Regions from separate parts of the Acinetobacter sp. BZX-2 genome, predicted to be linked through region 2. Evidence: predicted binding sites of a transcription regulator. Region 2 holds the regulator's gene; the other holds the start of a gene.
What was found. Region 2 encodes PhoB, which activates phosphate uptake and scavenging genes when phosphate is short. Its sites were predicted from a motif close to TGTCATNAANCTGTCATAA; they were not measured.

Region 1: a site for PhoB is predicted at 3,802-3,820, ahead of ACY45D_RS13720 (inorganic phosphate transporter). Genes of this name have one in related genera too.

What each region holds. Positions count from the first base shown of each region.
Region 1 covers NZ_CM143686.1:2,914,345-2,920,729, reverse strand. The annotation lists gene metH (methionine synthase) at 1-3,403, opposite strand, end outside; gene ACY45D_RS13720 (inorganic phosphate transporter) at 3,867-5,486, shown strand; gene ACY45D_RS13715 (hypothetical protein) at 5,583-6,385, opposite strand, start outside.
Region 2 covers NZ_CM143686.1:133,752-140,136, forward strand. The annotation lists gene asd (archaetidylserine decarboxylase) at 1-414, shown strand, start outside; gene ACY45D_RS00610 (3'-5' exonuclease family protein) at 1,140-1,568, opposite strand; gene phoR (phosphate regulon sensor histidine kinase PhoR) at 1,593-2,951, opposite strand; gene phoB (phosphate regulon transcriptional regulator PhoB) at 2,979-3,689, opposite strand; gene ACY45D_RS00625 (TetR/AcrR family transcriptional regulator) at 3,934-4,608, opposite strand; gene ACY45D_RS00630 (SDR family NAD(P)-dependent oxidoreductase) at 4,820-5,668, shown strand; gene ACY45D_RS00635 (MATE family efflux transporter) at 5,767-6,385, opposite strand, start outside.

The DNA of each region.
Region 1 (6,385 bases), 1.0 Mb from region 2:
TACCGACATACTTCTCTTTAATCAATTCCTCATTAGAGAGTTGTTCATCGGCCTGATAACCCCAAAACTCTTTACGAATACGCTCATGCAAATGTTCAGCAAAAGCTTCGGCAAAACGGTCACCTAAAGATTGTGCAAGGATGGCAGAATAATCATCACCTTTGGCTTTAAACTCATGCGCCATTTCTTCCGCACCAAAGATTGAAACCGTGAAACCACCCAAGTAGTCTTCAGCTTGATCTTTAGTTGCAACAAAATCAGCCAATGATAAATTTGGTTTACCTGTGACTTTGTCCGACTGCTGGCGAATATGGTGGAAGGTATGTGTTACAGATTGACCATCTTCACTAAAGACTTCGACAGAATCTGCCGCTGAACGATTGGCAGGGTAAATACCAAACACAGCCCGTGCATCAAAGCGTTTATTGTCAATAATGTCTTTCAACATTGCTTGAGCTTGATTATACAAATCCGTTGCAGCTTCACCGACCACTTCATCTTGTAAAATTTTCGGGAATTTACCCGCTAAACTCCAAGAAATAAAGAAAGGTGTCCAGTCAAAATATTCCACTAAAGTTTCTAGTGGATAATTGGTCAAAGTCTGCATTCCAATAAAGTTTGGCTTTGCAGGTTTATTGGCTGCAAAGTCAATTTTCAAACCATTTTCAATCGATTCTGCATAAGACAGTTTGGCTGCTTTAGGTTGCTTATTGGCAATACGTTCACGTACCTTTTCATATTCAGCACGATGTTCAGCAACGAAAGCAGGCTTCATTTCTTTTGATAGTAATGTTGTCGCAACACCCACAGCACGAGAAGCATCTGCTACATAAATCACTGCATCATTTGAATATTGCGGGTCAATTTTTACCGCAGTATGTGCTTTAGACGTCGTTGCACCACCGATCAATAAAGGAATATTGAAACCTTTACGTTGCATTTCTTTGGCAACGAAAACCATTTCATCCAAAGAAGGGGTAATCAAACCGGACAAACCAATAATATCGACTTTTTCATCAATCGCTGTTTGTAAGATTTTTTCCGCAGGTACCATCACGCCAAGGTCAACAATGTCATAGCCATTACAACCCAAAACCACGCCAACGATATTTTTACCAATATCGTGAACGTCGCCTTTCACGGTCGCCATCAACACTTTACCTTTAGATTGGCTACCTGTCTTTTCAGCTTCAATGTACGGATTCAGCCAAGCGACCGCTTGTTTCATTACACGGGCTGATTTCACCACTTGCGGTAAGAACATTTTGCCTGAGCCAAACAAGTCACCAACCACGTTCATGCCGTCCATGAGTGGCCCTTCAATCACATCCAATGGACGTTTAGATTTTAGGCGAGCTTCTTCCGTATCTTCATCAATAAAAGCAGTAATTCCTTTGACTAAAGCATATTCAAGACGTTTTTCAACGGTATCGTTACGCCACTCAAGGTTCTCAACTTGTTTTTGTGCAGCACTTTGACCACGGTATTGTTCTGCAACTTCGAGCAGTTTTTCAGTGGCATCTTGACCGCTGTCGCCTTGATTTTGATTAAGAATGACATCTTCAACGGCATCTTTCAGCTCTTTTGGAATATCATCATAAATCGCCATTTGACCCGCGTTGACGATTCCCATGGTCATACCTTGTTTGATGGCATGGTAGAGGAAAACTGAGTGAATGGCTTCACGAACAGGTTCATTGCCACGGAATGAGAAGGATACGTTAGACACACCACCCGAAATCATCGCATGTGGCAAGTTTTGTTTGATCCAGCCCGTTGCTTCAATAAAGTCCACAGCATAGTTGTTGTGTTCTTCGATACCTGTCGCAACAGCAAACACGTTTGGATCGAAAATGATGTCTTCCGCAGGGAAGCCGACATCATTGACCAATACTTCATAAGAACGCTGACAGATTTCACGCTTACGTGCAGCGGTATCGGCTTGTCCAGTTTCATCAAAAGCCATGACGATAATCGCAGCACCGTACTGACGGCATAGACGTGCCTTTTCAACAAATTCGTCATAACCTTCTTTTAAGGAAATCGAGTTGACAATTGGTTTCCCTTGTACGCATTTCAAACCTGCTTCTATGATTTCCCATTTTGATGAGTCAATCATGATTGGTACTTTCGAAATTTCAGGCTCAGAGGCGATCAAATTCAAAAAGTGCACCATTGCACCTTGTGAATCGAGCATACCTTCATCCATGTTAATGTCGATGACTTGCGCACCAGCAACCACTTGTTGCAATGCGACATCTAAAGCTTCAGTAAAGTTTTCTTCACGGATTAAGCGGAGGAATTTTTTAGAACCTGTCACGTTAGTCCGTTCGCCGACATTAACAAATAATGAATCATCATAAATGTTAAACGGCTCTAAACCACTTAAACGGCATGCTGGTTTTGTTTCAGGTACTTGGCGGGGTTTGATGTCTTTAACGGCATTGTAAATGGCACGAATATGATCGGGGGTTGTACCACAACAACCGCCTGTAATATTAATCAAACCGCTTTCCGCAAACTCTTTTAAGAATGCAGCCGTTTCTTCCGGCGTTTCGTCGTATCCACCAAAAGCATTGGGTAAGCCTGCATTTGGATGCGCTGAAACAAAGGTATCAGCAACATCAGAAACCGTTTTTACATGCGGGCGCATCGCATCTGCGCCTAATGCGCAGTTAAAACCAATCGACAGTAAATCACCGTGACGTACTGAGTTCCAGAACGCTTCCGCCGTTTGCCCTGTGAGGGTACGACCCGATGCATCGGTAATTGTTCCCGAAATCATCAGTGGTAATTCACGACCAAGCTGTTTAAAGACTTCTTTTACCGCAAAGATTGCAGCTTTACAGTTCAAGGTATCAAATACTGTTTCAATCAAGAGAATGTCAGCACCACCTTCGATGAGTGCATGTGTTGCTTCGATATAGTTTTCTTTGAGTTCATCAAAAGTAATATTACGAAATGCAGGATCATTGACATTTGGAGAGATCGAACAAGTTCGTGAAGTTGGGCCAAGTACACCTGCCACGAAACGTGGTTTTTCAGGGGTTGAATATTTTTCACACGCTGCTTTGGCAAGTCGTGCAGCTTCAAAGTTGATTTCATGGACTAAATCTTCCATGTGATAATCAGACATAGAAACACGTGTACCATTAAAACTGTTGGTTTCAATGATGTCTGCACCAGCATCAAGATAAGCTTCGTGAATCCCTTGGATAATTTGAGGCTGCGTCAGTACCAAAAGGTCATTGTTGCCTTTTAAGTCAGAGGCCCAGTCTGCAAAACGCTCACCACGATAATCTGCTTCTTCTAATTTATGGCGCTGAATCATGGTTCCCATCGCACCGTCGATGATCAGGATGCGTTGGGCAAGAAGCTCTTTTAAAGTGGCAAGTGTCGACATTCAAAACTCTCAGACAGTTTTTTTAAACGTGCAATATATTAACAGATACTCTAAGTGAAAACTGCAAAAGCCAATTTCAATGTCGTTTTATTCATGGGAATGTTTGATTTGTTAAATTGAACATTTTTATATAGTTGAAATAAAGAATAGCGTGTGTTTTTTCATCAATTTGTCATAAAAACAAGGCAAAATCTGTGTTACTTAGCGCTTATCTGTAATATTCGTCTGAAATATTACAAATATTATTACAGTCGAAATAGTCATTATTTGGTAAGTGAATTTTGGTTTTTGTTGATTTAAATTATTGAATTTAAAAGATATGGATATTTAAAAAATCATTTTTAGTCGGTGTAATAAGAATAAAATAGTGAATAAATTCGCTATTTATTACAGCTGTTTGTCATATAATTGTCACAATTAAATTGAACAATAAGGGGATTTTATTATCCTCTTAACCGTCTGCATGAATTCGAATTTACCTCCCGTCTCAGATTCTGCACATTCAAACACTGTAAAGTCGACGAATGTACACGTACCAACACCGAAATTTTTTATGCCGGTGTTTTTGACGATTATCGTTGCAACATTGATCTATATCGGTGTGCAATTAAGTGCAGATTTGGCACATGTTCCACCTTTAAGCTTATATTCGGTTATCCTTTTAGCGACAGCATTATTTATCGCTTTAGGCTTTGAATTTGTAAATGGTTTCCATGATACAGCCAATGCTGTAGCCACGGTTATTTATACCAATGCATTACCTGCACCTGTTGCTGTGATGTGGGCTGGTTTTTGTAACTTCCTTGGGGTGATGGTTGCAAGTGGTGCTGTCGCGTACGGCATTATTGCATTGCTTCCTGTCGAATTAATTATGAATGTCGGAAGCGGTGCTGGTTTTGCTATGGTTTTTGCCATGCTCATCGCTGCGATCCTTTGGAACTTGGGAACATGGTTCCTCGGAATTCCTGCTTCAAGTTCTCACACCTTGATCGGTTCGATTTTAGGTGTCGGCATCATGAACTACATTTTGTTTTCATCGAGTGGTGCAAGCGGTGTAGACATGGACCAAGTGATTAAAGTAGGTAAGGCTTTATTATTCTCACCTTTAATCGGTTTTGCTTTTGCAGCAATTGTATTCTTGATCGTGAAAAAAATATTTAGAAAACAATTAGAATTGTTCCAACCACCAGAAGGCAATAAGCCACCACCACCATTGATTCGTGCAATTCTGATTTTCACTTGTACAGGTGTAAGTTTTGCACATGGTTCAAATGATGGGCAAAAGGGGATGGGTTTGATCATGTTAATTCTGATCGGCTTGGTTCCATTGGCTTATTCTTTAAATAAAAATTTAGATCAGCATCATTTGCAGTCTTTCTCTCAATTATCGGGTCAAACTGCAACAGCAATTTATGCTGAGCACTCAAATATTTCAGATGAACAAGCACGTACAACCATCACGAAATATATTCAAACCAAAGAAATCACACCAGACGTTGTACCTGCTTTGGCAAGTTTGACTGATCATTTAGGTGAGCGTGTTGGTCATTTTGATAATCTAAAAGATATTCCTGAAGCTGAAGTTTCTTCATTACGTAATGATATGTACTTAAGTACGACGGCTTTCAAACGTTTAGAAAAAGCAGATCAATTGCCAAAAATGAGTGAGTCACAAGACAAAACGGTGAAAGAGTATCGTAAAAACCTTGATTCTTTCCTTCAATACATTCCGAACTGGGTGAAAGTTGCTGTAGCACTTGCATTGGGTTTAGGAACAATGGTGGGTTGGAAACGTATCGTTGTAACTGTAGGTGAGCGTATTGGTAAACATCACATGACTTATGGTCAAGGGATGTCTGCTGAATTGGTTGCAATGTCTACAATTGCTGCTGCTGACGGTTTTGGTATGCCAGTTTCTACAACACATGTATTGAACAGTGCTGTAGCAGGAACGATGGTTGCCAATAAGACTGGACTGAATTTTGCGACAGTACGTACGATTCTTTCGGCATGGATTTTTACACTACCTGCAACAATCTGTTTGTCGGGTGCGTTGTACTGGTTGTTATTGAAAGTATTCTAATTTTCAACTGAATTAAAAACCAAAAAACGCTGCAATTGCAGCGTTTTTTTATTGGCTTGAGAATGTATTTTCGTGAATATCAATTAACGCCAAAGTTTACTTTTTGAGTTTTTTGAATGCTTTGTTGATGGGGAATTTATCTGTAGCGAAACCATAGATTGCAGCAAAAGGTAAGGCTGTTCGCGCAAGATAAGCAACACGCCATAAACCACCATGGTTAGCACCTTCCATCATCAATTCTAATGGGTGTTGCATTGTGGTTTTGGGATTAGAAACAGAATCTGGGTTCCTTAAATCATGGATCCACAGTGCAGCCATGATGGCATTGGTGGTTTCAGGATGAAATGCTTCAACATTGAACAAACTTGCCCCATTAAATGCTGCTTTTAACAGTGGATTTTTAGTGACGGAATGCGTTGTTGTTGAAGGAGCAATATTAATACTGACATGCTGTCCTTCATGTCGTGCCAAAGTCGCTCGCCATTGTTGGATACGTTTTGCCAAGGCGTAATTTGGACCTTGTTCCACAACTAAGCAGTCTGCAATGCCGTAAGATTGTCCATTGTCAGAATGGATTAATTGTTGATCGTTATTTTGAAAGAATTGCTTCATTGAAACTGTTGCAATACTTTTACTTAAAAGTGTTTCAAGTTTTGAACGTTGCTGATTTTTTTCTGTTGCACCGTAAATCACTTCTTTAGGAACCGCATATACATCAGTTGGTGTACACATATACATCAGTGATGAATCAGGTTTTTGTTCACTGACATGGCTCATAATACTGTCCATTGCCATAGAAACACGGACATGCTTTTCGCCATCCAAATACGCGATAGACGCCAAATCCAGTTTATGCGGATTGTCACATAACCACTGCGTAATTTCTGGGATTTGGGTGA
Region 2 (6,385 bases):
GATTACCATCGTGTACATACCCCTTTTGCAGGAACGTTAACTGAAACGTTATATATTCCAGGTGAATTATTCTCCGTGAATCAAACCACTGCAGAAAATATTCCGGGTTTATTTGCACGTAATGAGCGTATGGTGTGCTTGTTTGATACTGAATTGGGCCGTATGGCGGTGGTTTTAGTTGGTGCAATGATTGTTGCAGGGATTGAAACTGTGGCAACAGGTAAAGTCAAACCAACAGGCCGTTTAGAGTTGAATCATCATGATTTAAAATTGGCAAAAGGCGATGAGCTAGGTCGTTTTTATCTCGGTTCAACAGCAGTTGTTTTATTTGAACAGGGTAAGATGGATTGGGATGCACAATTTAAAGCGAATTCTGTTGTGGTGATGGGCGAAGCTTTGGGTCATACCGTTTAATTTGCTTATTCTATGATGAGGTGTACTTTCTTTTGTAGGTAGAGAGTCACCTAGTCGAAAGCTTTATAGCATTCTAAAGAAGCACATGAATATAACAACAAAGTTTGAATTGCCTAATATTGTATTGAAAAAAATTAAATGAATTTGTGTAGGTGTTTTCTTACTTTGAAGGATGAGGAGCATTGCTCCGTAAGGTAAGCAAATCCTTTGTTGGGCGAGGGGTACGTCCTATACCCCCGCCCAACGGCGGTATCCATGCCACCACACGATAGAAACACCATGAATAATCAAATTTTAAAAGCCTAAATTTGAATAGTTTTTAGCAAACTAATGTAAGAATGCTATAGCATAAGTAGCAATTCAATGAGTCAGTTATACAAATTGGTTTTAATTTTAACGTCAATTCGGGATAAATTTTGATGTAAGTTGTTGAAAAGATAGATCAGGCGCAGCGGAGTCTTACCGTTTAAAGTCAGATGTAAGGATTAACCTTCGGTTCGACCTGAGAGGTACTACCTCGCAAGGCTTTCGGGAAAAGTAGGCAAAACCATTTGTCAGTCGCGAACTCGACAAATACTATCAATTACCAAATATATTGCAAAAACAGTATATTACAGATCTTGCGGAATATATTCCTCATGCCTCGAACAATGCGACTGACGTTGCCGCGTATCATATAGTTGGGAATATATCTTATCTCGAACTCAGGTTAATTTTAGAATAAATCAAAGCGTCATCGCATTCAAATAAGATAATTTTAAGGCTTGTGCATCGGCCAAAGCATTGTGTGGTTGTTGTGATGGGACATTCATATTGCTTTCTTGCATCCAAAGTTGCATTTTTAAGGGAGGTAGGCTTAAACACCTTCCAGCAGAAACAATTAAACTACGTGAAAACAGAGCAAAATCTTCTGGCCAATCGGCAATAATTTCAACAGTATCATATTGATTTAAGAATTCTTGTAGTTGTTTCTGAAATTGTTCTAAAGAAATAGGTATTTGATTTAAAATAGGAATGACATGCTCAGCGACCCAAGGAATAGGGTTTTGGTATGTTAAAACTTCATAGAAATATTGATTATTTTCATCAATCAAAGCCAAAGAAATCAGTTCCCCACCAAAGCCATTAAACTCACAGTCTAAAAACAATTTCATCGACTTATTCCATGTGGGAAATGATTAACCTGCAAAATCAAGACGTTCTTTAGGGAAAACAACTCTAAATGTGGAACCTTGATTTTCTTTGGAATCAATTTCTAAGTAAGCATTGTGTTGCATGAGCACATGTTTGACGATGGCAAGCCCTAAACCTGTTCCACCCGTTTGACGGCTACGTGCACTGTCTACACGATAAAAGCGTTCAGTGAGACGAGGGATATGTTTTGGGTCAATACCAATCCCTGTATCTTCAACAGTGAAATAGCCATGTTCACCATCATCATGCCAACCGATGGTCACCGTACCGCCTTTGGGGGTGTATTTGATCGCATTGGTGATTAAGTTACTAAAAGCACTGGCCAGTTCAGCATCTGAACCAATTAAATCACAATGACTGTCAATGTCTAAGTTTAAGGTGTGCCCATAATCGACATTGTAAGCTTGAGCATCATCAAACAATTGATTCATTAAACTTGGCATATCAATAATTTGGTTTTTAGCGATTTGTTTATTGCCTTCAAGCCGTGATAGCAACAATAGATCATTCACCAATGCATTCATGCGGCGTGTTTGTGACTGCATTTGTTCAAATGCACGCTTCCAACGTGGATTTAAATCTTCTTGATCGGTAAAAGTTTCGATATAACCGCTTAGGACGGTTAATGGTGTACGTAATTCATGTGAAATATTGTCAACAAAGTCTTTACGCATTTGTTCTAGGTTATGCATGCGTGTGACGTCATAAGCGACCACTAGGCGGCTTTCACTACCAAAACGAGTCAACTTAATTTGCACATAATGTTCTTCATAAACCGATGATTTGATTTTTATACCATCGGGTGATTGGTCAATATGATTAAAATATTCAATAAAACTAGGCTGACGAATAATGGTTAAAATGTTGCGACCACGATCCAGTGGTTGAATACCGAGAAGCTTCTCCGCAGCAGGGTTCCACCATTCGATTTGATGTAATTCATCTGTTAATACAACAGCCTCACCTAATGCAACTAAAGATGATTGCGCTCGATCAATTAAGCCAACCATCTCCGCTTGCACAACACGTTCTTGTCGTTGTGCCCGATACACATTAAAAAGTAATGCGCCCCAAATTCCCTCTAAATTGGGTGGTGAATCATAAGGTCGATTCGAAATCCAATCATTTACAAGGTATAAAGAGTGTAATTGAAAGATAAAAAAAACAGCAAATGCAATGGATATACAAATCCAAAAATACCCAATTCCTAAACCGATGAAGCCTCCAATAACCAATAAAAAGGCGAGTAAGCGTAAATCTTGTTTAGCAAAAGTCCATAAACTGCTGTAACGAAACTTTTGATGTTCGCGAGCGAGATCAGGGACAGGGTAGGGTTCATACATAAAAAATAATTTAACCTTGAGAAAGCGTTAGCCTAGTGCAACATCTGCACGCGTTGAAAAGCGATAACCTGTTCCACGTACAGTTTGAACATAACGGTCTGCAGCATAAGGTTCAAGCACTTTACGTAAGCGACGGATATGTACATCGATGGTACGGTCTTCGATATAGACGTTACCGCCCCAAACTTGGTCTAGAAGTTGGGCACGTGTATAAGCACGTTCAGGATGGGTCATAAAAAATGCCAATAATCGGTACTCTGTAGGCCCCATCTCTAAAATATTATTACCAAAGCTGACGCGTTGGCTGACAGGATCTAAAATTAAACCATTGGCATCAATAGTTTTCTCACCGCTCAGCGCATTGGCACGACGCAGTACCGCTTTGATGCGAGAAACCAATTCACGTGTAGAGAATGGTTTGGTCATGTAGTCATCTGCGCCCGCGTCAAGACCTTGTACTTTATGGTCTTCTTCACCACGAGCCGTGAGCATGATTACAGGAATTTCTGATAGATTTTCATCACGTTTTAGACGACGGCATAAATCTACACCACTGACACCGCCCGGCATCATCCAGTCTAATAAAATTAAAGAAGGTCTTTGATCGACAATCATTTGATGTGCTTGTTTTGCATCTTCAGCTTGTAAACACTGAAAACCTGCCATATCCAATGAGGTATGGATCATCTCTCGAATTGGAAGTTCGTCATCGACGATTAATATATAGTCATCTTTCACAACGCAATATCCTATGTATGAACGGTATACCGTTTTTTATTTATGACAGGCTTATTACAAAGATTAATTATGACAGTATCATTGCAAAAAAGGTATATGCACTCTTTTTTGCAAAAAAAATTGAAAAATAATAATAAATTCAAGGCATCAATTATAACCATTGAAGTCAAAAAAAATCTCAAGATGAGAGGCAGAACAGCGATTCACCTTCAAATCATCATATTTTGACCATTTGATGACCATGTTATTTTTGTGCAAAAGTATCGATCAGTGCAATAAACACCACTTCACACGCTGTGACGATTTCTTCTAATGACTGCTTAAATCCACCCATAACCCAACGCACAGCGATTTGAGTGACATAACCATTTAGACCCGTTGCAACCAGTGAAATTTCTCGTTCACTGCGGTCAATATGAGGCAACATTAGCATGACAAAGGCATGAATCATGCGGTCAAATCGGCCCATGGTTTCTTGTATGGTGGCATGATTATGCAGTTCTTGCACCAGCATCGCATCGACATAGATAATTCGAGCGACACGCGGGTCATCCTTAAGCAGTGTAAATAAAGCAGTGAGACCTGAATGGATCATATTTTTAGGTTCAGGTGCTGCTTGCATAACACCTTCCATCACTGTTTTTTGTAATTTCTCAATCAGCTGTAGAAAAATGGTCTGAAAAAGCTCTTCACTCTTTTTAAATGATTCATAAAAATAACGTTCAGTCAGCTTGGCTTCAGTACAAATATCTTTCACTGTCACCGAAAAGAAACCGTGGTTTCCATAGGCTTCAATTCCCGCTTCAATTAACTTTTCACGACGTGCAAGCTTCCTTTCAGTCAGCGACATGCCCTTAAATTGGCGTTCATTGGCTGTTTTTTTTATTGATTTTTTTTCAATGATTTGCTGCTCAGTCATAGACGTTAATTACTCGTATGATATGTAGATTGTCCTAAGGTGACTTTATTTTAGCAATAAATGCTCTTGAAACCTATTTTAGAGACTTTGTATAAAAAAACATCTGTTAAATGATAATATAATATTTGACAACAATCATTGTCAAAATTATATTGGAGGCCTGAGCTACACATCATGCAAGTTGTGTGCGGGTTTAAAAAAAGGATAGACAATGAAAAATTTTAAAAACAAAGTCGCTGCAATTACTGGTGCAGGCTCTGGTATGGGACAACAGTTGGCTGTTTTATTGGCAAAAGCAGGTTGTCATTTATCAATCAGTGATGTCAATGAAAAAGGTTTGTTACAGACTATTGAACTGGTTAAGCCGTATAACGTCCGTGTAACAAGCAAGAAAGTCAACGTTGCCAATGTCGAAGAAGTGAGAGCATGGGCTGCTGAAACGGAACAAAATCATGGTTCTGTGAATATGATTTTTAACAATGCTGGCGTGGCGTTGGGTTCTACTGTTGAGGGCGCAACCTATGAAGAACTTGAATGGATTATGAATATTAACTTTTGGGGCGTGGTTTACGGCACAAAAGAATTTCTGCCGTACATTAAAAAAACAGGTGATGGTCACATCATCAATATTTCAAGTTTGTTTGGTTTAACTGCGCAACCAACGCAGTCTGCTTATAATGCTACTAAATTTGCGGTACGTGGCTTTACTGAATCTTTACGCCAAGAATTAGACATGGAAAATTGTGGTGTATCAGCACTTTGTGTACATCCAGGTGGAATTCGTACCAATATTGCCAATGATGCACGTATGAGTGACAGCATTCGTTCATTGGGAATGAATCCAGATAAATCTGCAAAAGTATTCAATAAATTATTACGCATGCCTCCAGAAGAAGCGGCGCAGCAAATGCTTGATGCGGTACTGAAAGATAAACGTCGTTTATTGATTGGTAATGATGCGAAAACTTTAGATTTGATCCAACGTATTTTACCGACGGGCTATCAAAAGCTGACAGGTTTTGCGACAAAGTTTAGTAAGAAACTAGAACCAAAAGCTTAAATTTAGAAATTCTCAAGACCTGATTGATTAGTTATATTGTTCATTTAAAGCTGAATTGTATGAAGATTTTTTCAGGTCTTTTTTACGATTAAAAACCATTAAATCAAAACTTTAATGGTTTTTTTCTTCCATACAAATTGATAATACAGACCTTGCATGAGACATAGACTAAAAAATGTTAATGCAAGCGCATACCAAATACCTTGTAAGCCAAACCAGTGACTAAATAAATAAGCACAAGGAATTTCAATAATCACAATAGCTAAGATATTGAGAACCAAAGGAACATTTACCGTACCACTGGCTCGCATGATCGACGCAAAAATTGCACTGGCTCCGAAAAATAAAATCGACCACAGTACAATAAATAACAATTGTTGCCCTAATTCAATCACGGTCGGATCTGTAATGAACAATGCCATTAAATATTTTGAAGCTAAATAAGCCAAAAGAACTAAACCACCGGTAATCGCAATATTGCTTAATAAAGCTGTTTTGGTTACTTTGGCGAGAAGTTCAGGCTTACCTGCACCAATCGCCTGAGCTGCAAAAATAGAAGCTGCAATCGCAATAGAAAGTGCAGGAAATTGAATATAATTCAGGACTTGATTGACTGCGCCATAAGCCGCAGTTGCATGTGCCCCATATTGGTTGACCAAACCAATAACCACCAGCCCAGCAACTGAATTTGTGACCATTTGAATTCCTGTCGGAATA